One region of the Vreelandella sp. H-I2 genome, then DNA from elsewhere that is predicted to be linked to it. Evidence: predicted binding sites of a transcription regulator. Region 1 holds the regulator's gene; each other region holds the start of a gene.

Region 1 (10,475 bases):
AGCATTTTCCAAAACAGTTTTGCCATCGGCCAACGTCGCGGCCATCAGCAGATTTTCGGTACCCGTCACCGTCACTGTATCGAAGTAGATGGTCGCCCCTTTTAGGCGGCCGTCCACGCGAGCCCGTATATAGCCAGCCTCAACTCGGATTTCCGCACCCATAGCTTCTAAACCACGAATATGCAAATCCACTGGGCGTGAGCCAATGGCGCAGCCACCAGGCAGCGATACATCGGCCTTACCAAAATGGGCAAGCAAAGGCCCCAGCACCAGGATGGAAGCCCGCATCTTCTTGACCAATTCGTAAGGCGCATGGCACTGGGTAACCTGGGAGCCATCTAGCTGTATACTCAGCTTTTCTCCCATTACCGGCTCAACACCCATGCGACCCAATAATTCCAGGGTGGTGGTAATATCCTGCAAGTGAGGCAAATTACCAATCACTACAGGGCCATCGGCCAGCAGGCTGGCACATAGAATAGGCAGCGCTGCATTTTTGGCCCCGCTCACCCACACTTCACCGTCTACCGATCCGTTGCCGGTAATGATTAATTTATCCATGGAGCAACCGTTATTGGACGTTTTCCGGCGCAGTTTGCCACTGCGCCGGAGTAAACGTTTTGATGCTAATAGCGTGGAGCGCGCCGGAGGCGATCTCGTCACTCAGGGCAGCGTAGACAAGCTGCTGACGCTTGACCGGAGAGAGACCTTCAAAGGCATCGCCAACCGCAATCACCTGAAAGTTACAGCCTTCCCCCTGGATATAGAACTGGCATCCGTCGATACGGGATTCAAGCAGTGCTTTTACCTCGTTGGGTTGCATGGCACAAAACTCCTTTGGGGGTCATCTTTATTAATAAGCGTAATTGGGTCGACATAATAAAGAAAAGCAGCGCGCTTGGCGATGCCACTCCATCAAACAACCATGGTAGCCGCGGGTTGCTCAATCAAATCATCCAACTCAGCCAATGAGGCAAGTCGGCGAAGCGGTGCTGAAAAGCGGATAGTTTGAACCTGAATAGCGCGTTGTTGACAGATGCGCAACCATTCAAACAGTACGCTGATGGCAACGCTACTAGCTCTTTCGACGCGGCTAAAGTCGAAACTAATTGAGGTTAGTTCGGTATGTTTGAGCCATTTAACGCCACTGGCGGCCAAATCGGCCGCCAGTGTTACATCAACATCGCCCACTACCAGTAATGTTGCGTCTTCCACATTAACGGTGACGCTAGGGTCTGAAAACAGCGCTGTCACGCATCGCCTCCCTGCTCTAGCTCTTCAACACCTACCTCGGGCGACCAACCATTGATAACAGCGTCATAATCGCGATTATTATCGCGCATAGCTTGGTCAAACTGATTGCGGAACGTCAGGCCAAGGTTAATGCCATTGACGATCACATTGACGACCCGCCATTCTCCGTCTGAAAGCCGTAGACTATAGCTCACGGGGTAAACTTGCCCGTTATTAGCGACCACTTCCATGGCGACGCTCGCTTGATCATCGTAGCGCTGAGTCTGCTGGGCATCCAATACCCGCAGCTCGTCATAATCAAACGTCACCAGCCCACGGGTATAAGTGTCAATTAAGGTTTGACGAAACACATCGGCAAAACGGCTGCGCTGTTCGGGCGTAGCATTGCGGAAATAACTGCCCATCACGCTGGCGCCGATGTAACGAAAATCCGCCACCTGATCGAGATTTCGGTCCACTAATGCTTCAAGCTCACCCAGATTATTGGCGTAATAATCTTTGCGACCTTCAAGATCAGCCATTAGCGATTCTACATTATCGCGAACCAACGCCTCTGGCGACTGAGACTGCGCATGTAATTGCAACGGCAACAGCATTACCATTGTTGCTGCCATAACCACTAACCAGCGACCCAGCATTGATTTACTTCCATTCATAACCGTATCTCCCTACCCGTACACGTTAATGCACTGGGTGAATGCTTCGTTATCTGCAACGTTAATTACTTGCCATATTGGACACAAATTGCTGAATAAGTTCTTCCAGCACCAGCGCCGACTGGGTATCGCGAATCGTATCGCCATCCTCCAGCATATCGGGGTCCCCGCCCACACTTAAACCGATGTACTGCTCGCCTAACAGCCCCGCCGTTAGAATAGAGGCAATTGAGTCTCTTGAAAGCTGGCCTTCCAGCTCACTATCGAGACTCAGTACCACCCGCGCATCGTACCATTCAGTGTCTAGCTCAATCGTTTCTACCCGCCCCACCGTCACGCCAGCCATGGTGACTCGGGCGCGGGGCTTTAAACCGCCGATATTGGCAAAGTTGGCCTCCAGCTCAAATGACTGTGCGGGCGCAGAGAGCGTGAGTCCGCTAACACGCAAGCCGAGGAATACTAGCCCCAAGATGCCAGCGATCATAAACAGACCAACACCGAACTCCATGGTTTTACTGCGTTTCATGAAACTGCTCCACCCATTAAAGGCCGCCAAACATGACGGCAGTCAACATAAAATCAAGCCCCAGAACTGCAAGCGACGAATACACGACCGTCCGCGTCGTAGCACGCGATATTCCCTCCGACGTCGGCACCAAGTCATAACCTTGAAAGACAGCGATCCAGGTCACCACCAGCGCAAACACCGCGCTTTTGATCATGCCGTTACCAACATCGTTGATAAAGGCCACATTGGCCTGCATGTTGCTCCAGTAGGAGCCCTCAAACACACCCAGCCACTCGACGCCCACCAAATAGCCACCCCAGATACCTACCACGCTGAACCCCACCGTTAGTATGGGAAGGGACACGAACCCTGCCCACAGCCTTGGGGCCACCACACGGCGCAACGGATCAACACCGATCATTTCCATGCTAGTGAGCTGCTCAGTGGCTTTCATCAGACCGATTTCAGCGGTTAATGCCGACCCCGCGCGGCCAGCGAACAACAGCGCTGCCACTACCGGCGCAAGTTCGCGCAACAACGACAGCGCCACCATTTGCCCAAGCGCCTGCTCAGCGCCGAAATCGACCAGGATGGTGTAGCCCTGTAGCGCCAGCACCATGCCAATAAATAGCCCCGACACCAGCACAATGGCGAGGGAAAGCACACCGACAAAGTGCATTTGATGTAACCATAACCGCCAACCTTCGCGAGATGGCACGCCGATAGCAGATTGGAAGAGAAACACCCCTGCACGGCCTAACGCTTCCATTAAATCGCACCCTCGACGCCCAAGTCGGGTGATGCGCACGGCGCTGTTAGAAATTCTTGACTGCATTATCTTGCCCTGTGTTTACCCACCATTCGTGCGTTTACGCTAATTTGCCCGTTACCCTATCTTTGCCATCTGGGCTTCACCCAGAATATCGCGGTAAAACGCTTCTGCTGGATAGTGAAATGGCACCGGCCCATCGGGCTCACCATGAATAAACTGGCTAACCCGTGGGTCTTGATTGGTGTCCAATGTCTGCGGCGTACCATGGGCGACTACTTGACCGTCAGCAATCAAGTAGAGGTAATCCGCAATACTCAAGGTCTCTTTTATGTCATGAGACACCACCACAGAGGTCAGTTGCAGCGCCTGATTAAGGCGCTTTATTAGCTGCACCAGCACGCCCATTGAAATGGGGTCCTGACCGACAAACGGCTCGTCATATAAAATCAATTCTGGGTCCAGTGCGACGGCACGGGCCAAAGCGACCCGTCGCGCCATGCCTCCCGATAGCTCTGCGGGCGTTAAGTGCCGTGCCCCGCGCAGCCCAACCGCCTGCAATTTTAGCAGCACGAGGTCGCGCACCATCGTATCTGGCAAGTCAGTATGCACCCGTAGTGGAAAAGCAACATTTTCAAATACGTCTAAATCCGAAAACAGTGCGCCACTTTGAAATAACATCCCCATCCGTTTGCGTAGCGTAAACAACGCCTTTCGAGATAGCCGGTGCACATCCTGGCCATCGATCAATATACGTCCACGCTCTGGCGTCAGTTGCCCCCCGATCAGTTTAAGCAGCGTTGTTTTACCGGTACCGCTTGGGCCCATGATGGCGGTTACTTTTCCGCGCGGAATTGTCATATTTACGCCACGGAAAATTTCGTGATCGCCACGAGAAAAGTGAAGATCTTTAACTTCTATAAAAGGAGTATCTATCATGGATCAATTGACTCTTAACGCGGCGAAGCAAGGGTAACTATCATACCCTAGTTGCCACTATCACAGTTAAAAAACACCGTTTCTACAACATTATCGAACATTGAACTATAACGCTACTTATCATTATTCAGCGATTAAGCCCTCTTAATGATGAGCCCATTATTAATTTAGCCGCGTCATCGCTCTGTGGCCTCACCACTTTATATCTCGAGCGCCTTTGTGTTGAGTGTCTATGCCCTAAACGCCCTACGCACTCAGGGCTAACGAACTCAACTACTGCCTATAAGGGGTGTCGAGGTGTTATTATTGGCGGTTACTACTATGTATATTTTCAATTGTTAAGAGAAAACTCTATGCGCCAGCCTATCGCTCCGCCCAGCCTACTTCGCGAAAGCGCACTGCGTACGCTGCAAATTGAGCAGGCAGCTATTGGCGACCTCCAGGCTAAGCTAGATGAGAGCTTCGACCGTGCCTGCGAGCTAATCCTCGCCTGCCAAGGACGCGTGGTAGTGACCGGCATGGGTAAGTCGGGGCATATTGCTGGCAAGCTAGCGGCGACGCTAGCCAGTACTGGCACACCAGCTTTTTTTGTTCACCCCGGCGAAGCCAGCCATGGCGATTTGGGCATGATTACCCGCGCAGATGTCGTACTGGCGCTGTCTAACTCCGGTGAAACCGCCGAAGTCACAGCACTCTTACCGCTACTTAAGCGTCTGGGCACGCCGCTTGTCAGCATGACGGGGCGTCCCCACTCCACACTTGCTAAGCACGCAGATGCGCATCTGAACAGTGGTGTTGAGCGTGAGGCATGCCCACTCGATCTGGCACCTACCAGCTCCACTACAGCGGCGCTCGCCCTGGGCGACGCTTTAGCTGTCGCGCTCTTGGAAGCGCGTGGCTTTACCGCTGAGGATTTTGCCCTTTCCCACCCAGGCGGCAGTTTGGGAAAGCGCTTACTGCTGCGTGTCAGAGACCTGATGCACGATGGGGCGCGCCTACCTAAGGTTACACTGGGAAGCCCGCTGCGCGACGCGTTATTAGAAATCACCCGGCAAGGGTTAGGCTTCACCTGCGTGGTTGATAGCGATGGACGCCTGGCCGGGGTCTATACCGACGGTGATCTTCGACGCACGTTGGATCAGTTTTATAACCTGCGGGATGTGCTCGTTGATGATGTCATGACCCGACCGGGCAAACGCATTGGCCCCGACATTTTAGCAGCCGAAGCGGTACGTATAATGGAAGAAAGCCGGATTACAGCGCTAGCAGTCGTTGACGAACAACAGCGCCCTATCGGGGCTTTACATATGCATGATCTGCTTGCCAGCGGCGTTATTTAACGCATTGGCATTACTCAATAACGTTACCGACCCGCTTAACGAATTTAATGAAATGGAGGCTCTATGACCCTACCTGCTGCGCTAATTGATCGACTCCGCCATGTGCGCTTATTAGCACTGGATGTTGACGGCGTACTCACCGATGGTCGCCTGTATTTTCAGGCCGACGGTATCGAAATCAAAGCGTTCCACACCCAGGATGGCCATGGGCTTAAACTGCTCAAACGAGTAGGCATTCACGTTGCGCTGATTACGGGGCGCGATTCATCGATGGTTAGCCAACGCGCCGCAGCACTTGGCATCGACCATGTCCATCAAGGCAGTGAAGACAAGCTCTCCACCCTGCGCGAGCTTTGCCAGCGACTTGATGTAGAGTTGGAACAGGTGGCCTATTGTGGTGACGACCTCCCTGACCTAGCGGCTATTAAACGTTGCGGTGTCGGCATCACCGTTCCTAACGCGCCGGATTATATGCACACTCATGCCGATTGGATTACTGAGCGCCTAGGGGGCCACGGCGCTGCACGCGAAATTTGCGATACATTGCTTGAAGCTCAGGGGCACTGGGGCGCGGTGCTCGACACCTATCTGCACGGCCGTAAATAAATGTTTAAACGACTTAAAGTGCGCGTCTGGCTAACCGGCTTAGTGCTCTCTTTGGGCGTACTGCTGGTTTGGCTTGACCCAGGGGGACCTCAAGACATTACCATCGATCCTGAAGCGCAGGCGCAGGAGCCGGGTCACGTACTCGAAAACGCTGAAATTACGTTATTTGGTGATAATGGCAGCATCATGCAGTCGTTAGAAACACCACGCCTTATTCATACTCCCCAGCGAAGCGAGACCTGGACAGAAGCGCCCAAAGCAATATTGTATGACAGTGAGAATCGCCAGTGGTTAGCCAGCGCCGATGTCGGCATGCTCAATTCCTCTACCCAAGCCTTGCTGCTGTCAGGCTCGGCTAACCTGATCGCTCCAGACGAAGGTTGGCAGTTAGATACCGAGTTATTGCATTATGATGGATTAAACCAGCATGCGTGGAGTGAAACACCGGTAATGTTGCAGCAACCGCCCCAGCAAATGACGGCTTCACGTATGGACGCGTGGCTTAACGATAGCCAGGTTCGCTTAACTGACAATGTGCGCGGTATACATCCCCCGGCCACGCAACGCTAATAGGAATCATCATGAAAGCTATCATTTACACAGCCGTTTTCTTCATTAGCTTTTTTGCCCTTTCGATACCGCTATCGGCACTGGCCCAAACGAGCACTTCTTCACAACAGGCTCCGGTAGAAGTGGAAGCAGACCGCTTAGACCTTGATCAGCGGGCGGGCACCGCCGTTTACACGGGAGATGTAGACATTCGTCAAGGCGAAATGCAATTACGTGGCGAGCGGGTAGAAATTGAACGCAACGAGGCAGGCGAGCTTGCTCTGGCGACGGCCACCGGTGAGCGCGCCTATTTACGCCATCAAGCTGAAGGGCAAGATGGCCCTACAGAAGGCTGGGCGAGGCGTATTATCTATCACGTCGCCGAGCGCCGCGTAGAGCTGATTGACCAAGCCGAGCTCATTCAGCAAGAGGATACTTTTAGCGGCGGTCGCCTTGAGTATTTTATTGACCGTGAGGTGATTCAAGCGCGCTCTGATGTTGACGGCAGCGAGCCCCAGCGCATACGCATGACTCTTCAGCCGGAACAATAGGAGCCAAGCCGTGCCAACAGCAGACACCGCACCGATTAAAACTCTTTATGCTCACCATTTGGCCAAAAGCTACAAGCGGCGCCGAGTGGTTAAAGACATCAATATAGAAATTTCCCAAGGTAGCGTTGTGGGCTTGCTCGGCCCCAACGGGGCGGGCAAAACCACCTCGTTTTATATGATTGTTGGGTTAGTGAAATCCGATGCCGGCAAGGTAGGCATCGACGATGTGGACTTAACTCGCGCCCCCATGCATGAGCGCGCAGCGGCGGGAATTGGTTACCTTCCCCAAGAGGCATCCATTTTCCGTAAATTATCGGTTGCCGATAATATTATGGCGATACTCGAAACCCGCAAAGAGCTTAACCGCAGCGATCGGGAACAGCGCTTAGAGGCTTTGCTTGAAGACTTTCATATCACGCATATCCGCGACAATCTAGGCATGAGCCTATCGGGCGGGGAAAGAAGGCGTGTGGAAATCGCTCGCTCACTAGCGACAGAGCCTGCCTTTATTTTGCTAGATGAACCTTTTGCTGGCGTAGACCCAATTTCGGTAGGCGAAATAAAAACCATCATCCGTGCGCTAAAGCAGCGCCATATTGGTGTGCTAATTACTGATCACAATGTGCGTGAAACACTCGATATTTGTGACATCGCCTATATCGTGGGTGATGGACAAATCATCGCTAGCGGCTCCCCAGATGCCATTCTCACAAACCAGAAGGTGAGAGATGTTTATTTGGGTGCTGACTTTCGTCTGTAAGGCTTTTTTTAATTCTAACACTTCTTTTTGGCCTCTAAATAGTGGTCTACAATGACTTTGCCACCAATGGCATGCTTATTGCACTTGCACCTAATCCTCACTCGCACTAGTGTGGAGGATTCTGAATAACGAGTGGTTCTCAGATGGTCATGAAAGCTTCTCTACAACTGCGTATCGGCACACAGCTGACCATGACACCTCAGCTGCAGCAGGCCATCGCCCTGTTACAGCTATCAACGCTGGACCTTCGTCAAGAAATTCAGCAGGCCTTAGACGCCAACCCCCTGTTGGAACAGGAAGATGAATTTAGCGAACAGGCCGTCAGCGAGCCTAAAGAAGAAGAGTGGTCCGAAAGTATTCCCACCGAATTATCAGTAGATAGCGACTGGTCAGATACCTACCAGGATATCGGCAGTCACGGCGCCAGCAGTAGTGAAGGGCCCGACTTTGAGCGTCAGGCTGCCGGCCAGAGCCTTCATGGGCACTTGCTATGGCAACTGGCGATGACCGATTTTGGCGCGCGTGAACAGCAGGTCGCGGAAAGCTTAATCGATGCGTTAGACGCTAACGGCTATATAACCCAACCGCTCAATGACATCCGCGAAGGGCTTCGCACTCAAGGCATTGACGGACTTAGCCAGCGTGAAATAGAAACCATCTTGCTCAAGCTCCAGCAGTTTGAGCCAACGGGCATTTTTGCCCGCGACCTGCGTGAATGCCTAATGCTGCAGTTGGCGGCCCTTCCTGATGATACCCCGCTGCTGGTCCCCGCTCGCCGCTTAGTGCGACAGTTTCTTGAAGCGTTGGGCAAAGATGACATGCGATTGCTAAAACGCCGACTGGGCCTTGATGATGACCAGTTGGCGGATGTCATTTTGTTAATACGCAGTCTTGATCCACGCCCAGGCAGCGCCTATGGCGATACCGACGACAGCTACGTAACGCCGGATCTCGTCGTACGTCATGACCATGAAGGCTGGCATTTAGAACTCAACCCCGAGGCGCTGCCACGGCTGCGGATACAACCTGACTATGCCAGCTTGATAAAGCGTGCAGACAAAAGTCAGGACAACCAGTTTCTTAAAGAGCACCTTCAGGAAGCTCGCTGGCTGATTAAGAGTCTTTCAAGCCGCAACGATACGCTGCTACGTGTTGGTCGTGAAATTATCACACGACAAATTGGCTTTTTAGAGCATGGCGAAGAAGCGATGAAACCCTTAATACTCGCCGATATCGCCGAAGCCGTGGAAATGCACGAGTCAACTATTTCACGGGTGACCACTCAGAAATATATCCATACACCTCGGGGCGTTTTTGAGCTCAAATATTTTTTCTCAAGCCAGGTGAGCGGGCAGGATGGCGACAGCCACTCCAGTACGGCTATCCGCGCACGGCTCAAGAAGCTGATCCAAGAAGAGCCGCCTGGCAAGCCGCTTTCGGATAGCCGCTTAGTCACGCTATTAGATGAGGGGGGCATCCAGGTGGCACGTCGCACGGTGGCCAAATATCGCGAAGCGATGGGCATTCCCTCCTCCAGTGAACGGCGCCGTTTGCGCTAGCACTCGTTAACGTCTCAGGGAAACTCTCGACAAGGGCTTTGCAACGCGGCAAAAAGGGTTACAATCGAAGTACAGTCCGATGGATAAGGAGTACGTCAATGCAAGTTAATATCACTGGTCATCACGTAGAACTGACCGACGCCTTGCGTGACTATGTCAACGAAAAGCTTGAACGTGTAGAGCGCCATTACGACAATATAACCACGGTGCAAGTCACCTTATCAGTGGAGAAGGAGCGCCAGCATGCTGCCTGTACACTGCATGCTGCAGGCGCTGACTTACATGCCGAAGCCATAGACAGTGATATGTACGCCGCTATTGACGCACTAGCGGACAAAATTGACCGTCAACTCGTTAAACATAAGGAAAAAGCACAAGCTCGCGCCCAAGGCGCAGGTGTGCGTTAATTCAATGACGTTGGAAACCATACTCCCCCCGGAACGTGTTCTCTTCGACGTACCCGGGGGCAGCAAAAAAAGGGTGCTGGAGTTTTTCAGCACCTTTATTGCCCAAAATATCCCCAGCCTGGACAGTCAAGAAGTGTTTAGCCGTTTAATCGGTCGAGAGCGCTTAGGCAGTACAGGTATTGGTAACGGTGTGGCTATTCCCCACGCGCGCAGCCCCCACTGCTCTGCTCCTATCGCAGGTTTTTTAAAACTGGCAGAAGCGATTGATTTTGATGCTATCGACGGCGACCCGGTAGACTTGGTGTTTGTACTGCTAGTACCGGAAGAAGCCGATGATACGCATCTTTCTCTGCTAGGCCAGGTGGCGACCATTATGAATGATGCGGACACACGCCAGCAGTTGCGTAAAGCAGGCAGCCAGCGTGAGCTACTTGAGCTGATTACTGGCAAGATTCGTGAGCAGTCAGCAACCTGAGGGCCGTATAAACCTGTTTTTGAGCAGTTCAAACAACTGTTTCCGCTTACCACCCTCAACGCAGCTTGATCAAAGCAAAGAGAGACTCTATGCAACTGGTGA
Region 2 (10,475 bases), 390 kb from region 1:
GCGCAGGCTATATGCTGTCGTCAGGGCGTTCGACGGTCGTAGGGCTTCATGATTGCGATATATTGACCTACGAACGCGGGCTGCTGGCGCGCCTGATGTACCCTGTGGCCCACCCTAATTTTAACTATAGTTTTAGCAAAGGGTATTACCCACGCATTGCGAAGGGCAAGCTCAATGGCCGTGTCTCACGGCTGCTCGTGACGCCCCTGCTGCGGGCGCTTAAAACCGTGTGCGGACCATTGCCCTACCTCGACTATCTGGATGGTTTCCGTTATCCGCTATCAGGCGAGTTTGCGATGCGCCGTGAAGTGCTGGAAGAGATTCGCATGCCTGCTGATTGGGGGCTGGAAATTGGCGTATTGTCAGAGTTACAGCGCAATTACTCACTGCGGCAGCTTTGCCAAGTGGATATCGCTGATGCCTACGACCATAAACACCAGCCGATTAGCGAAGAAGATCCCAATGGCGGTTTAAACCGCATGAGCCTTGATATCTCCAAAGCGCTCTATCGCAAATTAGCGACCCAGGGCGTTACCTTTAGCAGCGAAGACTTCCGCACGCTCAAAGCGACTTATTACCGCTTTGCACTGGATTTGATTGAGGCTTATGACCATGATGCGACAATGAACGGCCTAAGCCTTGATCGTCATAGTGAAGAGCAGGCCGTGGAGCTATTTGCCAGTAATTTGCTCGAAGCAGGCAACCTGTTTTTGGATAACCCCAGAGAGCGGCCCTTTATTCCCAGTTGGAACCGCGTGCAGGCTGCCGTGCCGGATCTACTTGCGCGTATGCACGAAGCGGTAGAACTCGATAACCAAGGTAAGGTGTAAAGGCTCAGCTTCTCCGTTATCGTTTTACCATTAAAAAGGCCAGCTACCCTGAGGTGGCTGGCCTTATGTTTAAGCGTTGTGGTTAATTTTTAGTTTTTAACCCTCTGTTTTAAACACTAGCTTCTAGCTAGCGTTAAAAATCGCTGTGCTGAGGTGAAACACGCTTGGCAGGGGCGGAGGCTGGCAAGCTAGCCTGTGCATTCCCAGTACTCTGATTAATACGGAAGTGAGCAACCAGTTGACGTAGCTGGGCACTAAGTTGTGCCAGCGACTGGGTGGCATGGTTGCTCTCTTGCACCAGGCTGGCGTTTTGCTGGGTCATTTGATCCATTTGTGTCACGGCTTGGTTAACCTGCTCAATACCACTGCTTTGCTCGATAGTGGCGGCAGAAATTTCCTGCACCAATGTGCTGAGCTGCTTGATATCATCGACCATGCCATTGATCACATCGCCAGTGGCGCGCACTTGGCGGCTACCTTCCACCACTTTACTATCCGACGCTTCGATCAGGCTTTTTATTTCCTGGGCGGCAGCGGCCGAACGGCTGGCGAGTTGGCGAACCTCATTGGCGACGACGGCGAAACCGCGGCCTTGCTCTCCTGCGCGTGCAGCTTCCACCGACGCGTTAAGTGCCAAAATATTGGTTTGGAAGGCAATGCCGTCAATGGTGTTGACGATACTGCTCATTTGGGTGGCGCTCTCGTTAATGGTCCCCATGGTGGTAATCACGTTGGTCATGGAGTCACTGCCGCGCTGGGCACTGTCAGCGGCTCTTGTGGCAAGCGTGCGCGCATGGTCTGCATGTTCGGCATTTTGCTTAACCGTGGCAGTGAGCTGTTCCATGCTGGAAGCCGTTTCAGCTAATGAGGCAGCCTGTTCCTCGGTACGTGTGGAAAGCTCTTCATTAACGCCGACAATTTGCTCGACACCGCTGTTGACCTGATCTGCCCCGTGGTGAATATCGCCAATCGTCTCGGCAAGCGTTTCACGCATGCGGTTAATGTTAAATAGTAAACTTTGCTGGTCTTTAGCTGAAAGCTGCGTTACCTGGGTCAGGTCACCGTCAGCGATATGGCGCACCACGCTGGCAGCGTAGCGTGGATCACCGCCTAAACGCCGGGAAACATCGCGGATAACCAAGCCCATTAACAGCGTTACCGGTAAGCCGATGATCAGCAAGATGCCAATCGATTGAATCAAATCGGTAATAAACGCTTCATTGATGTCATCGACATACACGCCCGTGGCTAACGACCAGCCCCACTCGGGAAGATGGGCGACATAACTGGTTTTCGGTAGCTGTTCATCACCACCGGCGCGGGTCGAGTAGTAATTAACGTGTCCACCGCCTGCTTGGGCAACGCGCAGCAACTCCGGATAGAGCGCCATGCCGCTAGCGTCTAAATAGTCGGTCATGTCCGTGCCGGACTCACGGCTGGGGTGGGAAATAACTAATAAGTCATCATTGAAGGAGAAAATATATTCGCCAGCGCCGAAGCTGACGCTAGACATGTTGTTGATCGCGCGTTGCTGCGCCTCTTCGAGGCTGAGCTCACCGACGGCAACCCTTTCCTGAAGTGCTTCAATTTGGTTTTGGACGCTTTCGACCACGTACTGAATGCTGTCGCGGCGTTCGCTTACAATCGTTTGGCGGTTCTCCAGAGCCAGCCAGCCCACCAGGAGCAGCATCGCGATCCAGATGATGCCCAGTGTTCCCCAAAGTTTTTGTGTTGTTGTTAGGCGCGTCATGTTTTTCCTGTTTTTTTGTAATTGAGTCCTTATTCTTTATCGGCCTAACGCGTCGATACCTTAACGGTATTTTTTGGTTTATCCCTATTGTTGAGGTCAACAGTGACTAAGAGGCGATGAAACCAACCATCGCCCCTGTATCTAGCTAAGAGCAATATCTAGCTAAGAGCAACTACACTAGCTAAGGGCGACCAGCCAGCGCACGGCATAAGGGGGCAGGGCGCCTTCGGCGACCCAAGGTTTATTTGAGTCAAGCGCTTGCCAGGCGTGCTTACTGAGCGATTGGGTAACCGCTTCGCCCACGTTTTCTAAGGGAAGCGGCAGGTCGGAGACGTTATACAGTGCTAATAAGCGGCGCCCATCCTGCAGTGGGCCGCGTTCCACCGCCAGCAGTTCGGGTGCTGAGTCCAATACTCGCTGCGCGGCATTGGGATGAAAGCAGGGTTCCTGGCGGCGCTGATCGAGCAGCTGGTTTAAAGCGTGGAAAACATCGTGGGTGGGGGTCGAGGGGCTATCTAATAGTAGGTCGAGCTCGCTGCGCTGCCAGCGCCGGCGATTGATCGAACGCAGACGTCCACTGCGCTCAACGCCTTCTACGTCATTGAGCGTGCCCGTTAACGTATGGATATAAAGCGCGGGAATCCCCTGTAAGCTCAGCATAATCGCTTGGCTACATAGGAAGCGGGCAATTTGCCAAGGGTCCTGGCCTCGGCGGGTGCCGCGCATGGCTTCAAACCACGTGATATTGATCTCGTAAGGCGTATCGCTACCATCCGGATTGCTGCGCATGCTGACAAAACCGCCGAAACGGTGCATCAGTTCTAACAGCGCGTCCCGCTCGTGATCAGGCAGTAGGCCTTCCAGTGGACGCACGCCAATGCCGTCGTGGCTGGCGGTAAAGTTCAGATAAGTGCAGTGGTCAGGCAACACGGGCAGGCTGGCAAGCCAGGTTTGCAGGGTGCGGGCTTCTCCCCGCGTCAGGGTGTGGAGCAACAAGGGAGGTAAGGTGAACTGATAAATCATATGAGCTTCATCGGGCGGGCCTTTGGGGAGCCGTTCCAGCCCGAAATAGCTAATATTTTCCTGATGAGGAACGTTGGTTTCAGTCACCAGTAAGGTGCCGGGGGCAACATAATCCACAATGGCCCGCAGCAGGCGTATGACAGTATGCGTCTCCGGCAGGTGAATGCAGGGGGTGCCTAGTCGCTTCCATAGAAAGGCCACTGCATCCAAGCGGATAATTCGCATGCCCTGCTCAAGGTAGAACAGCAAAATGCCTACGAACTCCAGTAATACATCCGGATGTTCAAAATTTAAATCTAACTGGTCTTCGGAGAACGTTGCCCACAGGTAGCGGGTGCCGCGCCGGGTAGAAACAGGCACCAGTAGCGGATTGCTGCGTGGGCGAACCACTTGAGAGACATCGGTATCGGGATCGACTTCGATAAAGTAATCGCGGCCGGGCAGGCTACCGCTCAGATAATCTACGAACCACAGAGATTCCCGCGAAACGTGGTTGAGTACCAGGTCCGCCATTAAGTCGTAATGGCTGGCGAGCTCGCGAATATGCGACCAGTCACCCAGCTCACTATTAACCTCGCGATAGTGGATGACTGAAAAACCGTCGTCGCTACTCCAGGGGAAGAACGGAAGCACATGGACGCCGCTGATGCGTTCGCCCAATCGCACTTGAAGAAAATCGCTCAGCACCGCCAGCGGCGGTACACCCTCTTCTATAATAGAATCACCATAGCTAATCACCCATTGATCCTTTTCGCTCCAAGAGGGTGCGTTTTTAGACGGTGCATCGTCGGGGGCGGGTGAAAAGGGGGCAAGCGAAAGAAAGTGCTCAATATGCTGGTTTAAACGGCGCTGAACTTCGCCAGCACGGGGCCCATACAGGTGACTGAGGTAACCGTGAACGGTCTGTTCAAAGGAAGACATTGAAAGCTCCTGATAAACAATCTGCCACAAACACTGCAGCTTGTGTGCCAAATTGTTACAATACGAGGTTGATGTCACGTTTAAACGTTATTAATAGCACACACATTAACAGGTTATAACACGCTAACTCGTGCCGTAAGCCGACACGAGCTGACAATAGGTTGACCGCCATGCATTGCCCTTTTTGTGGTGCAAACGATACTCGAGTGACTGATTCTCGGTTGGTAGCCGATGGTGACCAAGTACGCCGTCGCCGCCAATGTGCGAGCTGCCAGGAGCGCTTTACCACCTACGAAACCGCTGAACTCGTCATGCCCCGCGTGGTGAAGTCCGACGGTTCACGGGAAACCTTTAATGAAGCCAAGTTGCGGGCAGGCATGCTGCGTGCGCTGGAAAAGCGACCGGTTAGTGCAGAAGCCATTGAGGCGGCGGTGGAGCGCATTCGTCAAACCTTGCGCGCGCGGGGCGATCGCGAGATCAACGCGCGTGATATCGGCGAGTCGGTGATGCAAGCCCTTAAAACCCTTGATCATGTCGCCTATATTCGGTTTGCCTCGGTGTATCGTAAGTTTCAGGACTTGGATGAGTTCCGCGCTGAAATTGACAGGCTTTCCCAAGAGCCCTCAAACAAGAGCGCGCCGTCAAAATGAGTGCTGTGTTTAACGAAGCCGATCACCGCTATATGGCGCGGGCGCTAAAGCTGGCACAAAAAGGGCTTTATACCACCGACCCCAACCCACGGGTGGGCTGCGTGATTGTTCGCGATGATCACGTGGTCGGTGAAGGCTTTCATCTGCGTGCCGGTGGGCCCCATGCGGAAATCCACGCGTTAAATGCCGCTGGTGAACACGCCAAAGGCGCGACTGCCTACGTCACCCTTGAGCCTTGCTCGCATACTGGACGTACAGGCCCCTGCGCTGTTGCTCTTCTAGAGGCCAGGGTGGCTCGGGTAGTGATCGCTATGCAGGATCCCAACCCCCAGGTTAGTGGACGTGGCATCCGCTTGCTTGAAGAAGCCGGCATTGAGGTGGCGGTAGGGTTGCTCGAAAGCGAAGCGCGTGCCCTAAATCCTGGTTTTATTGCCCGTATGACCCGGCAGCGTCCCTTTGTGCGTTTGAAAATGGCGATGAGTTTAGATGGCCGCACCGCTATGGGATCTGGGGAGTCTCAGTGGATTACCGGCCCTGAGGCGCGCGCTCAAGTTCAGCGGCTGAGGGCGCGTTCCAGCGCGATATTAAGCGGCGTAGAATCCATTATCATGGACGATTCGCGGCTTACCTTGCGCGCAGATCAGCTACAGCTTGCCAACGCTGCTGAGGCAGTACAGCGCCAACCCCTGCGGGTGATTTTAGATACCCGGTTGCGTCTGCCCCTGGCGGCAGCTTGTTTGAGCGAACCGGGGCGAACACTGGTGATTACTACACCTGCCCACGCGGCTGAAAAGCGTGCTCGCCTTACACAGGCCGGCGCTGAAATCCATGTGTTGCCAGCCGGCAGTGATGGCCGTATCGACCTTGCTTTGATGCTGCAGTGGTTAGCCGAACATGAGCAAGTTAATGAACTGCTGGTGGAAACCGGTGCGACGCTGGCGGGCGCACTACTCGATGCGGCATTGATTGATGAGCTACAGCTATTTGTAGCGCCCACGCTGTTAGGCGGTGAAGCTCGGCCGTTATTTGCGTTGCCGGGGCTTTCGCGCATGGCCGATCAGCGGCGATTAACGATTCATGATATACGGGCGGTGGGGCGTGATTGGCGCATTATCGCTTCCCCCCAAACGACTAGCGCAACCGGCACATCTGGTGAATTTAGCGAGAGCAAGGTAACCTGACGCGCAAATCGCAGCTAACGTGACAGTCTTTCGCGACAGTCTTTCACGACTATCTTTCGCGACGAACCGTTCGTGACTACATAAATTGGAGATTCCATGGCGCACTCCTCCTCTAGAGGCTTAGCCCCTATCGCCGAGCTGGTGGACGATATCCGCCAGGGCAAAATGGTGATTCTCATGGACGACGAGGATCGCGAAAACGAAGGTGATATCATCATGGCCGCTGAAAAAGTGCAGGCCGAGCATATCAACTTTATGGCCCGTTTTGCCCGTGGTCTGATCTGTATGCCGATGACACGTGCCCGCTGTGAGCAACTTAACTTGCCGCTAATGGTGCGTGATAACGGTTCCGGCTTTGGCACCAAGTTCACTCTCTCCATTGAGGCAACCGAAGGCGTCACTACCGGGATTTCCGCTGCAGATCGCGCGTGCACGGTACAAGCGGCAGTAGCGCCCCATGCCAAGCCTTCTGATATCGTTCAGCCGGGGCATATTTTCCCGCTGATGGCAGAGCCAGGCGGCGTACTGCGTCGGGCGGGGCATACCGAGGCAGCGTGTGACCTGGCAGCACTGGCAGGGTGCGACCCAAGCGGTGTGATCTGCGAGATTATGAACGATGACGGCAGTATGGCGCGCCGCCCTGAGCTTGAGGCGTTTGCCCACGAGCACGGGATTAAAATCGGCACTATTGCTGACTTGATTCACTACCGCATTGTCAACGAGCAGACCATCGATCATCTGGAGGCGTCATCGGTCATGACCTCCCATGGCGAGCTGACACTGCACGTTTTTCGTGATCGCATCCAAGGCGCTCACCATTTGGCACTAGTTAATGGTCAGCCTACGCCGGAGGAGTCCACCACGGTTCGCGTACATCTTGCCGATACGCTGCGCGATGTGATGGGCTTGATGAAAGGCGAACAGTGCCGCTGGGATGCCCACCGCGCGCTGGAAGAAATCGCTGGCGCCAAGGCTGGGGTGTTTGTGTTGATCGATGACGGACGCCCGCATCAGGATTTAAAAGATCAACTGGATATCTTTTTGGAGCGTACTCGTCAGCCGCGTACCAGCGATTCTGATGGTGCTGGCAACTATTTAACCATCGGTACTGGTTCGCAGATTTTGCGCTATTTAGGCGTGGGTAAAATGCGATTACTGAGTTCACCGTGGAAGTTCTCCGCGCTGTCCGGCTTTGATCTCGAAGTCGTTGAGCGTTTGGGCCCTAATGACACGGCGTATGAGCCAACCTTTCAGCAGGACTAACCCAAAAGGACTAATCCAGAAGGGCTAATCCAGTAGAGTTAATCCAGCAGAATTAATTAGCAGGAATAAATTGATGCACTCCCTCACTCAAGTTGAAGGTACTTTTGTTGATGTTGATGGCCGTTATGTCATCGTCGTCGGCCGTTTTAACCATCACGTAGTGGATAGCCTAGTAGAAGGTGCTGTCGACAGCTTGACGCGTCACGGCGTCGATGCCGAGCATATTCATATCGTTCATGTGCCGGGTGCTTGGGAACTACCGCTAGCGGTTAAACGCGTACTGAAGGTCATGAAGCCTGATGCAGTGATTGCGCTGGGCGCGGTGATTCGTGGCGGAACGCCGCATTTTGAATACGTGGCGGGTGGCTGCAATACGGCGATTAATCATTTGCAGCTTGAGTTTGATACCCCGGTAGCCAATGGCGTGCTCACCGTAGAAAACATCGAACAAGCGATTGAGCGCGCGGGCACTAAAGCGGGGAATAAAGGGACTGAAGCCGCCATGGCCGCCATGGAAATGGTCTCGCTGCTACGTGCGCTACCGCTAGGAGAGACTCAATGAGCGAGCGTAAACCCTCTGCCGCTCAGCAGGGCCGTCATGCGGCACGTGAGCTAACGGTGCAGGGGCTTTATCAGTGGCACATGACGGGCAAATCCATTACGACGATTGAAGCCGAGTTTCGTAGTCAGGTGGCGGATGACGACCTGGAAGATCACGAAAACTGGGTGAAGGTAATGGAAATCGCCGATAAGGCGCTGTTTCATGAGCTACTGCACAACACGGTGCGCTTTAAAACCGAGCTGGATCGTGAAATTTCACCCCTGCTAGACCGCCGCCTGGAAGATCTGGACGCAGTAGAGCTGGCGATTCTGCGGTTAGGCGCTTACGAGCTTTCTCGCCGTATGGAAGTACCCTATCGTGTAGTGATTAACGAAGGCGTTGAGCTGGCTAAGTCATTTGGCGCCACCGACGGCCATAAATACGTGAACGGCATTCTAGACAAGCTGGCGATTCGCCTGCGTAGTGCCGAGGTCAGCGCTCGCCGTCTCTGAACGCGAGCGATTTGACGATGCGTCTAAGGGGCCTTTGTGCTTGCCGAATTTGATTTGATTCGACGCTACTTCATGTCGTCGCAGGAGGCGTCGACTGCGTCAAATGGCGTCACACTAGGATGTGGAGACGATGCCACGCTACTGGCACCTTCTGCGGGTCAGCAGCTGGCCGTGAGTGTTGATACCTCAGTGGTGGATGTGCACTTTCCCCGCGAAGCACCAGCCTTCGCGGTGGGTCACCGTGCGCTGGCCGTTGCGCTTAGCGATTTGGCCGCCATGGGGGCGACTTCTCGCTGGTGCCTGATGGCGTTAACGTTTGATCAACACCAATTTGCCGACGATGAGGCAACCCACGTTTGGCTGGAGGCTTATGCGCGTGGTTTTCATGCGCTTAGCCAGCAACACGCCACGGCCCTGGTGGGCGGAGACGTTACATCCGGTGCGCTGTCGATAGGCGTTACCGTGATGGGTGAAGTGCCGGTAGGTGAAGCGCTCACTCGTAGCGGTGCTCAGGCAGGTGATCTAATTGCGGTCACTGGCGCGTTGGGGGGTGGGGCAGGAGGGCTGGCGCTCTGGCAGCAGGGTGAGCGTGATCTGAAGCACCCATTGTTGCGCCGCTATCTATTACCGGAACCACGCTTGGCAGCAGGCTTGGCGTTGCGTGGTTTAGCCACTGCCGCGCTGGATATTTCTGACGGCGTACTGGCCGACCTGGCGCATCTGCGCGAGGCCTCACGGGTCGGCGCCGACATTACGCTGGATGCGTTGCCGTTAGCGGAAGGCTTAGAAAGCCTGCTAGGCACGGAAGCAGCCCTGAAGGCAGCGCTTTCCGGTGGTGATGATTATGAGCTGCTAGTGACCTTAAACGCTGCCGATATAGCGAAGGCGCAACAGCGCTTGGCGTCATTAGGCTTGACGCTAACGGTGATTGGCCACTGTTGCGAGACGTTAGGCATTAGCGCCTCTGGCCAGCGTGATCTGAGTCGTTATGTCAGTGGCTATGCCGGCTGGCAGCATTTTAGTGGGGAAACGCCATGAATCGCGCACCGAAAAGTGTCTGGCGTCGCCCAACACATTTTTTTGCTTTTGGTTTAGGTAGCGGTACGGTGCCTTGGGCCCCCGGCACCTTTGGCACGCTGGCAGCGATTCCGTTCTACTGGATGATGGCGGATTTGCCACTGGGGTGGTACCTAAGCATTTGCTTTGTTGCTTTTGTTGTGGGCGTTTGGCTGTGTGATAAAACATCACAAGATTTAGGCGTGCACGATCACTCAGGCATCGTGTGGGACGAATTTGTCGGTTATTGGCTGACCATGGCAGCGGTGCCTTTTTCTTGGGAGGCTGCGTTATGGGGATTTGTGGTATTTCGCATCTTCGATGTCTTTAAGCCCTGGCCAATACGCTGGGCAGACCGCCGAGTAGCAGGTGGTTTTGGCATTATGATTGATGATGTGATGGCTGGCGCCTACGCATGGAGTACTATGCACCTGTGGTTCTGGTTGCACTAAAAAGTATGAGTGGTGTGCAACAAGGAGCAAGTGAGTTCAGTAGCGGTATATAGCTTTTTCTGGTGCTTTAGCTTCAAGGCGTTAGCTTCAAGGAGGTAGCATGCGCAAGGAACGTCTGATTGTCCCTACACTGGCAATCATCGCCGTGGTATGGATGGCAGCGCAACTGCTCTCAAGCGTTCTTTTTGAACGCGGCCTGCGCCAAGCGCTGGAAGATTTGGAAGCGCGGGGTGAATGGCGTGTTAACCGAACTGAGAGTCGGCAGGGCTGGCTAAGTTCCCAAGGTAGGCTGATTC
Region 3 (10,475 bases), on a different contig from region 1:
AGGCGACGGCGATGTCCTGATCACCAATGCCTTCCACCATGCGCGCGACTAAATCATCAGGCAGGGCGGGGGAGTCGCAGGGAGCGACCAGCAACCAGGGCGTTTTTGCCGCGCGCAGGCCGCTATAGATTCCCATGAGAGGGCCTTTAAACCCGCCTTCTACATCCTCAATCACACGGTCGGCAAAGAAGCGATAAGCGTCGGCATTGCGGTTGGCGTTAATCAGCAGCTCGGCCACTTGGCCCTCAAGACGTTTAACCACATGACCGACTAATGGCAAGCCTGCAAAGGGCTCAAGTCCTTTATCACGGCCACCCATTCTGCGTCCTTCGCCGCCCGCCAGAATCATGCCGGTGAGTTCGTGAGTGGGTATCATGCGCTTGCCTCTTTAGATGAACGAGCCTGAGATGGTCGATTAGGTATCGCATCCAGTGTCAAGCGATTTTGGGTATTAATAGCCTGGAAATGGCGGCCTTTAGCGCGGGCAATCAACATGACGCCGAAGCGTTCAGCCAGTTCGACGCCTTTTTGGGTAACACCTGAGCGCGAGACCAGCACGCTAATGCCCATTTGTGCCACTTTTAGCACCATCTCTGACGTCAGCCGTCCGGTGGTGTAGAAAATATCCGCATCGGCACTGTCGGCTTGTTGCAACCATTGGCGCCCTGCCAGGGTATCCACCGCGTTGTGCCGGCCGACATCCTCGACAAAGTCGAGCACGTCGGTTTGGCGGCAAAGCGCGCAGCCGTGAACGGCACCCGCGCTACGGTAGGTCTCATTATAGGCATTAAGGTTTTGCAGCAGTTGATAGAGAGTAGACTGTGTCAGTTGCGTATCGGGGAGCGCCGTGAGGGCGGTTTGATCCAATAGCTTGCCAAATACGGTGCCCTGACCACAGCCGGTGGTAACTGTACGAGTGCTTAACCGTGCTTCTAGATCTTCGGGTAAGTGGCGTGTAATCACGACCGCGGCTTCTACCTCCCAGTCAACCTGCACGGCGGCTAAATCCTCGGCAGCACGGAGTAGCCCCTGATTGCGTAGATAACCCACTACCAATGCTTCGGGGTCATCACCCAGCGTCATTAAAGTGACGATTTCACGCTTGTTGAGGTAAACCGTCAACGCCCGCTCAGCGGCAATCGCCTGCTGGCGCGCATCGCCATATTCATCAACGATGCTGATCTCGGTAGTGGCCGGTAAGCGGGCTCGGCTTAACTGAAGGGCGGGCATCCGCAATCCTCGCTGCTAAAATGAAAGCATCTGTCTCTTACACTGACTCTGACTATTGTATCTGAGTGAAAATACCTGAGTAAAAAAGTCGGAGTTGACGATGATGGCGCCGGGAATGCTTACTTGTCTACCCATTCAAGCGCTATCCTTTTAAGTACTGTTTTTTCTAAGTACTGTTTTCTCTAAGTGCTATTTTTTCACATGCATCCATGCACGGTTCAGGGTTTTTAAAAATATGAGCGATAACCTACGCCCTATCAGTATCACTTTGGTGGCTGAGCCCAAGCAGGTGAAGCGTTTTACGCTGACGCAGTGGCGCATTGCTGAGCTTGCGCTTGGCGACCATGGGGCTGATGTGCTTAATCTTCAGCTTTCAATGACCGAGCGTGCTGCCTACCGTTTCAATCTAACGTCTACTACGCCGCGGTTATTCGTTCGGGCGGGCTTTACCGGGCAAACACCAAAGCCGGATGCGATTACCGCCAGTCAGGACGTCGCGGCTGGCTGGCTGGATGGCGAGCAACAAGTGCTGGAAGCCGCCATGCCAATGGCCATTCAGGTCTGGCTTGAGAGCTACCTGGCACGTCATGGGGAGGCACCGATGGAAATGCGCAAGAAGAAACGCAAAGGGGCTGGGCGCGCCAAAGACGCGCCCACCAAGGAGCAGCCTTAATGAGCCGCCTAGAGCGCTGGTCGCGACTGAAGCGTAATGCTCAAAAAGAAGAGGACGCCTCTCCAGCCACTTCAACTGTCTCAGAGCCAGTTGATGAAACGTCCACTGAACCCAATGCTGCGATTTACAGTGAGGGCGAGCAGACTTACAAGGCAGAGGAGCCACTTTCACCAACACCAGGGCGAGAAATTGAGCCCGGTAGCCTCGACCACACATTGCCAGACCCCGAGACGCTGGAAGCGGGCAGCGACTTCAGCGCGTACATGGTGCCGGGCGTCAGCGGCCCTTTGCGTCGGCAAGCATTGAAACGCCTGTGGGCCACTGGTAATTACAATGTGCGCGACGGCTTGGACGACTACGACGCCGATTATAATAAACTGCTTAAGCCCATGGCATCGGAGCTTGCCAGTAAACTGCGTCGCTGGACTCATAAAGTTGAAGAAACGGTCGATAAGCAAGTAGAGGATACCCAACCCGAGACCCAGAAAGACGTAGTCGCTAGCGAGCAAACAAAGGGACAGTCGGGTGAATTAGAGGATGAACCATCAACGTTGCGCGCTAACAGTGCCAACGTCGTAAAAAATACCTCAGTAGACGACCAGTCTGATTATCTTTCTGATACCCAGAAGAAAACATGAGATTGTTATTTAATACATAATAATCAGTTTCTTATAGTTGTTTCGGGCTAAAAGCGTTGGTGGCGTTAAGAGTAATTAGGTTGGCAAATATCGCATTTCGCCATAGGCTGAACTTAGCGTCAACGCATTGTTATGCCATAATAGTTAAATAATATAACTCAAAATTATAATAAGAATTATTCACTGACCGTGAGAATGCATGAACCAACGAATCCAACTGGCGTCGGTAGACGACCAGCGCAATGCCGAGGCTCGGGAAACGGTACGTCGACGTATCTCGTGGCCCGCTAACTTAACGCCAGCCAATGTGACCTACCACAGTCAAGGTCATGCCCTGCTGTTAGGCAGTGAGCGCGATACTCGACAAGCGGCACGTGCCCTGCAAGGACGCGGGTTAGCTTCGTTGACGTTAATTTTTACTGCGCCCAACGCCGCAGTTGTTGACGACGAGGTGAATGATAGCGACTTGCTCGCTGCCACCGAGATCCTCACTACCCAGGCGCTGACCCGTGCCCAATCAGAAAAACTACACATTAATGGCCACCTGGGCGCGTTTAACGCGACGCTGAATAGCGATGAGCCGCTTAATCTCGGCCGTGCCTTGATTGGGCGCGAAACGTTTGATCTGATTCTCGATTTAAACGACATTCCTTGCTTGCCGGTTGAATTGCCGCCTCCCGGCTACGTGGTAGTTGACTGGCAGCAGGCGGAAGCAAGAAGCAATGCGCTAGAACAATTTGCCGAATTGATGGGCGAATTCGACAAGCCGCGCTATTTTCAAGTCAATAGCGACTTATGTGCCCACTCCAGCAGCGGAAATGTAGGTTGTACTCGCTGTTTGGATGTTTGCCCAGCGGATGCCATCTCCTGTATCCAGGGCCGGATTGAATCCCGTATTGAGATCGATCCCTTCCTCTGCCAAGGCGTAGGGAGCTGTACCAGCGCTTGCCCCACGGGTGCGATTGAATTTCGCTTGCCCGAAACACGCCGGCAGCAGGATACGCTTTCCGCTTGGCTAGGCGCGTATCGCGAAGCCGGTGGCCAAGCGCCTGTGCTGCGTTTTATTACCCATGACTCCCAAGACGCCGAACGTGCTTTAGGCGTTATGCCCGCAGGCCACGTCATTGATGCCCCTTTAGAAGAACTGGGAGCGGCGGGGCATGATCAGTGGCTAACCGCTCTGGCCGCTGGTGCTGCTGAAGTACGCATCCAGTTACACCCCAATATACCCGCCCGCTTAAGCACTTTTTTAACCGATCAAGTCGCCCAGGCGCATGCCTTGTTGGGTGCACTGGGTCATGACCGTGCTCGTGTAACGCTGATAGAGGTAGCCGATGCAGAGGCTCGCGACGCATTGCCGACACTCACGCCTTTGACGGAAGCGCCGCTCAACCTGCCCGAACCTGAAAAGCGCGCGCGCTTTAACCGTGTGCTGGCGCGATTGGCCGAGTTGGGTAGCCCCAGTGGTGAGCGAGTGGCTATGCCGTTAGGCGCTGCTTACGGCGCCATTCAGGTCGATAGCGACGCCTGTACGCTGTGTCACGCCTGTGTCAGTAACTGCCCGACGCCTGCACTAAAGTCAGGCGGTAAAACGCCAGCACTTAGCTTCCTCGAAGCGGACTGCGTGCAATGCGGTTTGTGTGAGCAGGCCTGCCCGGAAAATGCGATTACCTTGATGCCCGGTTTCCTGGCATCAAGTGCTCGCGAAACGCGGCATATCTGTCACGAAGAAGCGGCTTTTGAGTGCATCAACTGCGGTAAGCCGTTTGCCACCGTCAGTACGGTAGCGACGATTAAACAGAAGTTGGCCAACCATCCCTATTTTGCCGGTGAAGCGATGATTCGTTTGGAAATGTGCGAAGACTGCCGGGTGAAAGATGTCTGGAAAACCATGATTCGCGATCCCGACGCGCAACTGAAGGTATAAGCCGATGACGGATTCACTGCCCACGCTTAAAGAAGCGGATGCGCTTCGCGCCGATATCTACCAACTGCTTGCCACGCTGTTGCGCCAGCCCCCAGATGCCGAACTACTGAGCTGGCTGGCTGACCTCGACATCGAGCAAGACGGCAGCCGTCTGGCGGAATGCTGGCATGCACTGGCAGGTGCGGCGCAGAAAGCCGATATTGAGCAATTACAGCGTGCCCACTTTCGCCTTCTGGTCGGCGTGATTCAAGGTGAAGTGGTGCCGTATGCCTCATGGTACCGCAATGGCGAATTGATGGAAGCAGCGCTGGTGGCGCTTCGTCAAGACCTGCGAGTGCTCGGCTTTGAACGTAGTGAGCATACGCGGGATCCCGAGGACCATCTCGCCGCACTGTGTGAAGTAATGGCGATGTTGATTGAATCCGAAAACCCAGAGCAGGCCTTCTTTTTTCAACAGCATTTAGCGCCCTGGTCAGTCGATTGTTTTGACGACCTGGGGCAGGTAGATGCCGCTTTCTATGCAGCGCTAGGGCAGTTGGGAAGCGCTTTTATGGAGAGTGAGCAGGCTCGTTTGATTAGCGACGCGAGCCATACGCCGGTACGTATTGTCGAGCTATAATAGCTGATACGGCATCGGTTACATGGCGCCCTATCAACCCGTGACCAAGCACTCCGATGAGAGCGCGAAGCAACCTGATAACAAAGGCCTAAGCTCCGGTGTCACCAGCCCCCTGTGACAATAGGCCCAGTATAAAAAAGCATGTAAGAGGAGAATCCCATGCAGCCGTCTTCAAAACTGTCTTCAACTTCAGCAGCACACAATTCTGAGCGCCGCCGGTTTATGAAAACCGTAGGGTTGGGTACCGCCGCTGCAGGCGCTGCGGCGGCCGTCGGTCATATCACCCTGGCTCAGGCTGACACTGCCCCGGTGAAAAAAGAAAAACAAACGGTTAACTACCGTGAGACTGATCACGTCCGTGCTTACTACGCCTCGCTGCGTGACTGACGGCGGAATGCCAGGAGATTTGCCATGCGCTTAACTCGCAAAACAGACACCCCCAAGGCCTCCGGGCTGGGTATTTCCCGCCGCCAATTCCTCAAGCGTAGCGGTGCAGCCACCGGCGGTGTGGCTGCTGTGGGCTTCATGGGCGCTCCGATGATGCGGCGCGCCGAGTCGGCTGACAAAACCCCCGTGCTGGACTCACCGGTCGAGGTCAAACGCACTATCTGCTCCCATTGTTCAGTAGGTTGTGGCGTTTATGCCGAAGTTCAAGAGGGCATTTGGACCAAACAAGAGCCCGCCTTTGATCACCCCATTAACCGTGGCGCACACTGCGCGAAAGGCGCCTCGCTGCGCCAGCACGGTCACTCAACGCGCCGTCTTAAGTACCCGATGAAACTGGTGGCCGGTGAGTGGGAGCGCATGAGCTGGGAAGACGCCGTTAACGAAATCGGCGACAAACTGCTTGAACTGCGCGAAGAGCACGGCCCGGACAGCGTTTATTGGCTGGGTTCGGCGAAGTTCAGCAATGAGCAGGCGTATTTAATGCGCAAGCTGGCCTCGTTGTGGGGTACCAACAATACCGATCACCAGGCGCGTATCTGCCACTCTACGACCGTGGCGGGCGTAGCAAATACCTGGGGTTATGGAGCGATGACTAATTCGCTCAACGACATGCATAACAGTAAGGCGATTCTGTTCATTGGCTCTAATCCCAGTGAAGCGCACCCGGTAGCGATGCAGCATATCCTGATCGCAAAAGAGCGTAATAACTGCGACATCATCGTCGCCGATCCGCGCTTTACCCGTACCGCCGCTAAGGCTAACAAGTACGTACGCCTGCGTCCTGGCTCTGATGTGGCGTATATTTGGGGCCTGCTGTGGCACATTTTCGATAACGGCTGGGAAGATAACGAGTACATCAATCAGCGCGTTTATGGGATGGATGAAGTGCGCGCCGAAGTCGCCAACTTCCCGCCCAGCGTCGTCGAAGAAGTGACCGGCGTACCCGAAGCCGAGATGTTTGACGTCGCCAAACGCCTCTCCGACAACCGGCCTGGCTGTGTGGTCTGGTGTATGGGCGGCACCCAGCACACCACCGGCAACAACAATACCCGCGCTTACTGCATTCTTGAGCTGGCGCTGGGGAATATCGGTGTGGCGGGCGGCGGCGCTAACATCCTGCGTGGCCATGATAACGTACAGGGGGCGACCGACCTGGGCCTTGGCTGCGATTCATTGCCTGGTTACTACGGTTTGGCGGAAGGTGCCTGGCAGCACTGGGCGCAGGTGTGGGATCTCGACTACGAGTGGCTTAAAGGCCGCTATGACGATACCGAGTATGCCGATGGTAAGCCCATGTACACCGCCGGTATTACCGTGTCGCGCTGGGTCGATGGCGTGCTCGAAGAGGACGAGAACATTTCCCAGCGTACCGCGCTGAAAGCGATGTTCTATTGGGGGCACGCGGTTAACTCCCAGACCCGCGGCGTCGAGATGCAAAAAGCGATGCAGAAGCTCGAGATGATGGTCATCGTTGATCCTTATCCCACCGTTGCCGCTGTTATGCACGACCGCAGCGACGGCGTTTATCTGCTGCCAGCGGCCACCCAGTTCGAAACTACCGGCAGTGTCACCGCGACCAACCGCTCGCTTCAGTGGCGTGACCGCGTGATCAAGCCGCTGTTTGAGTCCAAGCCCGACCACGAAATCATGTACCTGTTCGCCCGTAAGTTGGGCTTCGGTAATGAGCTGGTTAAGAACTATCAGATGAACGGTGATGAGCCGTTGATTGAAGATATTCTGCGCGAAATCAACCGCGGTATGTGGACGGTCGGCTACACCGGGCAAAGCCCCGAACGCCTCAAAGAGCACCAGCAAAACTGGCACACGTTCAGCTTCGAGAACCTGCGCGCAGAGGGCGGCCCGGCGGATGGTGACTATTACGGCTTGCCGTGGCCCTGCTGGGGCACGGCTGAGTTTAAGCACCCGGGCTCGCCTAATCTTTACGATACCAGCGTACCGGTGATGGAAGGCGGTATGGGCTTTCGCGCCCGTTTCGGTATCGAGCGAGATGGTGTCAACCTACTGGCGGAAGGTTCTGCACCGGTGGGAGGCGATATCGACGATGGCTATCCGGAGTTCAACGACCAACTGCTCAAAGACCTAGGCTGGTGGGACGACCTGACCGCCGAAGAGAAGCAGGCGGCGGAAGGCAAAAACTGGAAAACCGACCTGTCTGGCGGTATCCAGCGTGTCACGATTGCGCATGGCTGCGCGCCCTATGGCAACGCCAAAGCTCGTGCCGTGGTATGGACCTTCCCCGACCAAGTGCCGAAACACCGCGAACCGCTCTACACCACACGCCGTGATTTGGTTGAACGCTTCCCTACCTGGGACGATTTCGACTCGATTATGCGCCTGCCCACCATGTACAAAACCATTCAGGACCGTGACAACACGGGTGAGTACCCGATGATTCTCACCTCAGGGCGCCTGGTTGAGTATGAAGGGGGCGGTGAAGAGACGCGTTCCATGTCGTGGCTTGCCGAGCTCCAGCAGGAAATGTTCGTCGAGATTAACCCGGCGGATGCCAACGACCTTAGCATCAAAGATGGTGATCAGGTCTGGGTCGAAGGGGCTGAAGGGGGCCGCGTGAAAGTCAAAGCGCTGGTCACGCCTCGCGTTGATCGTAACGTTGCGTTTATGCCGTTCCACTTTGGCGGCATGTTCCAGGGCGAAAGCCTGCGCGACCGTTACCCGGATGGGTCTGACCCGTACATCATCGGTGAAGCGGCCAACACTGCGACCACCTACGGTTACGACCCGGTGACACTGATGCAAGAGACCAAGTGCACCATTTGCCGCATTGAGCGCGCTTAAGCCCCACCCGACCTGACAGCACGACGGTGCGGGAGCCATCCCGCACCGGCATGAGGAGAACAACATGGCTCAAATGAAATTTATGTGTGACGCCGAACGCTGCATTGAGTGCAACGGCTGCGTCACCGCCTGTAAAAATGCCAATGACGTTGAATGGGGCATTCAGCGCCGCCGGGTAGTGACGCTCAACGACGGTGAAGCGGATGAAATGTCCATTTCCGTCGCCTGCATGCACTGTGATGACGCTCCCTGTATGGCCGTCTGCCCCACCGATTGTTTCTATAAAACTGACGATGGCATCGTGCTGCACGATAAGGATCTCTGCATTGGCTGTGGTTATTGCCTTTACGCCTGTCCCTTCGGCGCGCCGCAGTTTCCCCAGCAGGATGCGTTCGGCGAGCGCGGTAAAATGGACAAATGCACCTTCTGCGCGGGCGGCCCGGCCGAAAGCAAAGAAGAGGAGTACGAGAAGTACGGCTCTAACCGTATTGCTGAAGGCAAACTGCCGCTATGTGCTGAAATGTGTTCCACCAAAGCGCTGCTAGCGGGTGATGCCCAAGACGTCGCTGATATCTTCCGCCAGCGCGTCGTTCATCGCGGCCATAAAGATGGTGCATGGTCCAATAACCCTCAGGCCAGTGCCGACAACCTAGCCTATGATGCTGCCCATAAAGGGTAAGGAGGCGTGTCATGAACCTGTTGACTGCACAGGCACCCGGTGGGGTGCCAAGCTCAGGTAAAGGGCTCGCCCTGGGCATATGGCGTTTTATGCTGGTGGCGTTTGCGCTAGTGCTCAGCCTCGGTTTCACGCAAGTGGCCGTTGCCCAAGCGGATCCCAATCGTGAAATGACCACCGCCGCCCCCGGCATTACCGCCGATCAGTGGCGTCAGGTACGTAGCGGAGAAACCGGTCCCAACTATCGTGATTCACGCGCCGACAGTAACTACAGCCTGATCAATTCAAGCGGTGAAACCTGGCGGCAGATTCGTAACCGCTGGGTGTCACCCTTTGGATTGATCGCCGTATTTGGCATGGCGGCGCTGATCGCTCTGTTCTACTTCATTGTGGGACGTAAGGAGCTTGAAGCACCGCGGACAGGTCGTTTGCTATTGCGCTGGACGCTAATGAAGCGCGCACTGCACTGGACGGTAGCCACGCTATTTATCATTCTGGCGCTGACCGGGATGACGCTGCTGTTCGGTAAGTTCGTGTTCCGGCCGCTGTTTGGCGATGGAATTTGGGCCTGGATGATTGCGGCCACAAAAGTGCTGCACAATTACCTGGGGCCAATTTTTGGCATTCTGCTCGTAATACTGCTGGTCAGCCTGATCAAAGAGAACATTCCCAAAAAGCACGACTGGGTGTGGTTTAAGAAAGGCGGCGGTATGATTGGCAAAAAGCATGTCGATGCAGGCTTTGCCAATGGCGGCGAAAAAGCATGGTATTGGATGCTGGCAACGGTGGGCCTATTGGTGATCGCCAGCGGGTTTGTGCTCGACTTCCCCAACTTCAATCAGGGCCGCGACACCATGCAGTGGGCGAATATTATCCACGCTGTGGGGGCATTGGGGCTGACGGCGGTTTCCTTAGGCCATATCTATATCGGCACGTTGGGTACCGAAGGTGCGCTAGAAGGTATGACGACTGGCTACGTGGATGAATGCTGGGCCAAAGAGCATCACAACCTATGGTACGAAGAGGTCAAAGACCAAACGCTATCGGAAGAAGAGGTAGCGGCTCGTAAATCAGCTGGTGGCAGCAGCGAGCCATCGGCGCCTCGAACCAGCTGATAAGCTGTTTATTGAGAGCTTAGACACCGCCTTCTGGCGGTGTCTTTTGTTATGCTGCACCTTAAGTTGTTAATAGCCAGAAACCACTTTGCGAGAGGAAAGGTTATGTCAGCATTTGATGAGTTAGACCCAACCACGCGTACAGAGCTCGAAGCCGCTGCGTTTCGTCGCTTGCTAGACCATCTGGATGACAACAAAGATGTCCAGAATATCGACCTGATGATCTTGGCCGACTTTTGCCGCAATTGCTTGTCTAAATGGTTGGTGACCGCTGCTGAAGCGCGAAATGAAGCCCTTAGCTATGAAGAGGCCCGTGAGTACGTATACGGCATG

What was found. Region 1 encodes sigma-54, which starts transcription at its own class of promoters, with help from an activator protein. Its sites were predicted from a motif close to TGGCACNNNNNTTGCTNT; they were not measured.
Region 2: a site for sigma-54 is predicted at 4,557-4,574, ahead of ACUVOF_RS13255 (sugar phosphorylase). Genes of this name have one in related genera too.
Region 3: a site for sigma-54 is predicted at 1,335-1,352, ahead of ACUVOF_RS11735 (DUF3305 domain-containing protein). Genes of this name have one in related genera too.

The regions. Positions count from the first base shown of each region.
Region 1 is NZ_JBRAMC010000005.1:396,424-406,898, reverse strand. Features, by position in the region: gene murA (UDP-N-acetylglucosamine 1-carboxyvinyltransferase) at 1-561, opposite strand, end outside; gene ACUVOF_RS15020 (BolA family protein) at 572-823, opposite strand; gene ACUVOF_RS15015 (STAS domain-containing protein) at 916-1,254, opposite strand; gene ACUVOF_RS15010 (MlaC/ttg2D family ABC transporter substrate-binding protein) at 1,251-1,910, opposite strand; gene mlaD (outer membrane lipid asymmetry maintenance protein MlaD) at 1,972-2,436, opposite strand; gene mlaE (lipid asymmetry maintenance ABC transporter permease subunit MlaE) at 2,453-3,253, opposite strand; gene ACUVOF_RS14995 (ABC transporter ATP-binding protein) at 3,305-4,126, opposite strand; gene ACUVOF_RS14990 (KpsF/GutQ family sugar-phosphate isomerase) at 4,480-5,466, shown strand; gene ACUVOF_RS14985 (KdsC family phosphatase) at 5,530-6,072, shown strand; gene lptC (LPS export ABC transporter periplasmic protein LptC) at 6,073-6,642, shown strand; gene lptA (lipopolysaccharide transport periplasmic protein LptA) at 6,654-7,172, shown strand; gene lptB (LPS export ABC transporter ATP-binding protein) at 7,183-7,932, shown strand; gene ACUVOF_RS14965 (RNA polymerase factor sigma-54) at 8,076-9,491, shown strand; gene hpf (ribosome hibernation-promoting factor, HPF/YfiA family) at 9,590-9,898, shown strand; gene ACUVOF_RS14955 (PTS sugar transporter subunit IIA) at 9,903-10,373, shown strand; gene rapZ (RNase adapter RapZ) at 10,463-10,475, shown strand, end outside.
Region 2 is NZ_JBRAMC010000005.1:4,653-15,127, forward strand. Features, by position in the region: gene ACUVOF_RS13245 (glycosyl transferase) at 1-830, shown strand, start outside; gene ACUVOF_RS13250 (methyl-accepting chemotaxis protein) at 964-2,580, opposite strand; gene ACUVOF_RS13255 (sugar phosphorylase) at 2,758-4,524, opposite strand; gene nrdR (transcriptional regulator NrdR) at 4,695-5,174, shown strand; gene ribD (bifunctional diaminohydroxyphosphoribosylaminopyrimidine deaminase/5-amino-6-(5-phosphoribosylamino)uracil reductase RibD) at 5,171-6,355, shown strand; gene ribBA (bifunctional 3,4-dihydroxy-2-butanone-4-phosphate synthase/GTP cyclohydrolase II) at 6,452-7,618, shown strand; gene ribH (6,7-dimethyl-8-ribityllumazine synthase) at 7,692-8,180, shown strand; gene nusB (transcription antitermination factor NusB) at 8,177-8,671, shown strand; gene thiL (thiamine-phosphate kinase) at 8,708-9,709, shown strand; gene ACUVOF_RS13290 (phosphatidylglycerophosphatase A family protein) at 9,706-10,179, shown strand; gene ACUVOF_RS13295 (DUF945 family protein) at 10,280-10,475, shown strand, end outside.
Region 3 is NZ_JBRAMC010000004.1:197,431-207,905, reverse strand. Features, by position in the region: gene mobA (molybdenum cofactor guanylyltransferase MobA) at 1-376, opposite strand, end outside; gene ACUVOF_RS11740 (formate dehydrogenase accessory sulfurtransferase FdhD) at 373-1,230, opposite strand; gene ACUVOF_RS11735 (DUF3305 domain-containing protein) at 1,466-1,903, shown strand; gene ACUVOF_RS11730 (DUF3306 domain-containing protein) at 1,903-2,541, shown strand; gene ACUVOF_RS11725 (4Fe-4S dicluster domain-containing protein) at 2,741-4,468, shown strand; gene ACUVOF_RS11720 (TorD/DmsD family molecular chaperone) at 4,473-5,087, shown strand; gene ACUVOF_RS11715 (twin-arginine translocation signal domain-containing protein) at 5,247-5,474, shown strand; gene ACUVOF_RS11710 (molybdopterin-dependent oxidoreductase) at 5,499-8,351, shown strand; gene fdh3B (formate dehydrogenase FDH3 subunit beta) at 8,416-9,030, shown strand; gene ACUVOF_RS11700 (formate dehydrogenase subunit gamma) at 9,042-10,142, shown strand; gene ACUVOF_RS11695 (DUF1244 domain-containing protein) at 10,248-10,475, shown strand, end outside.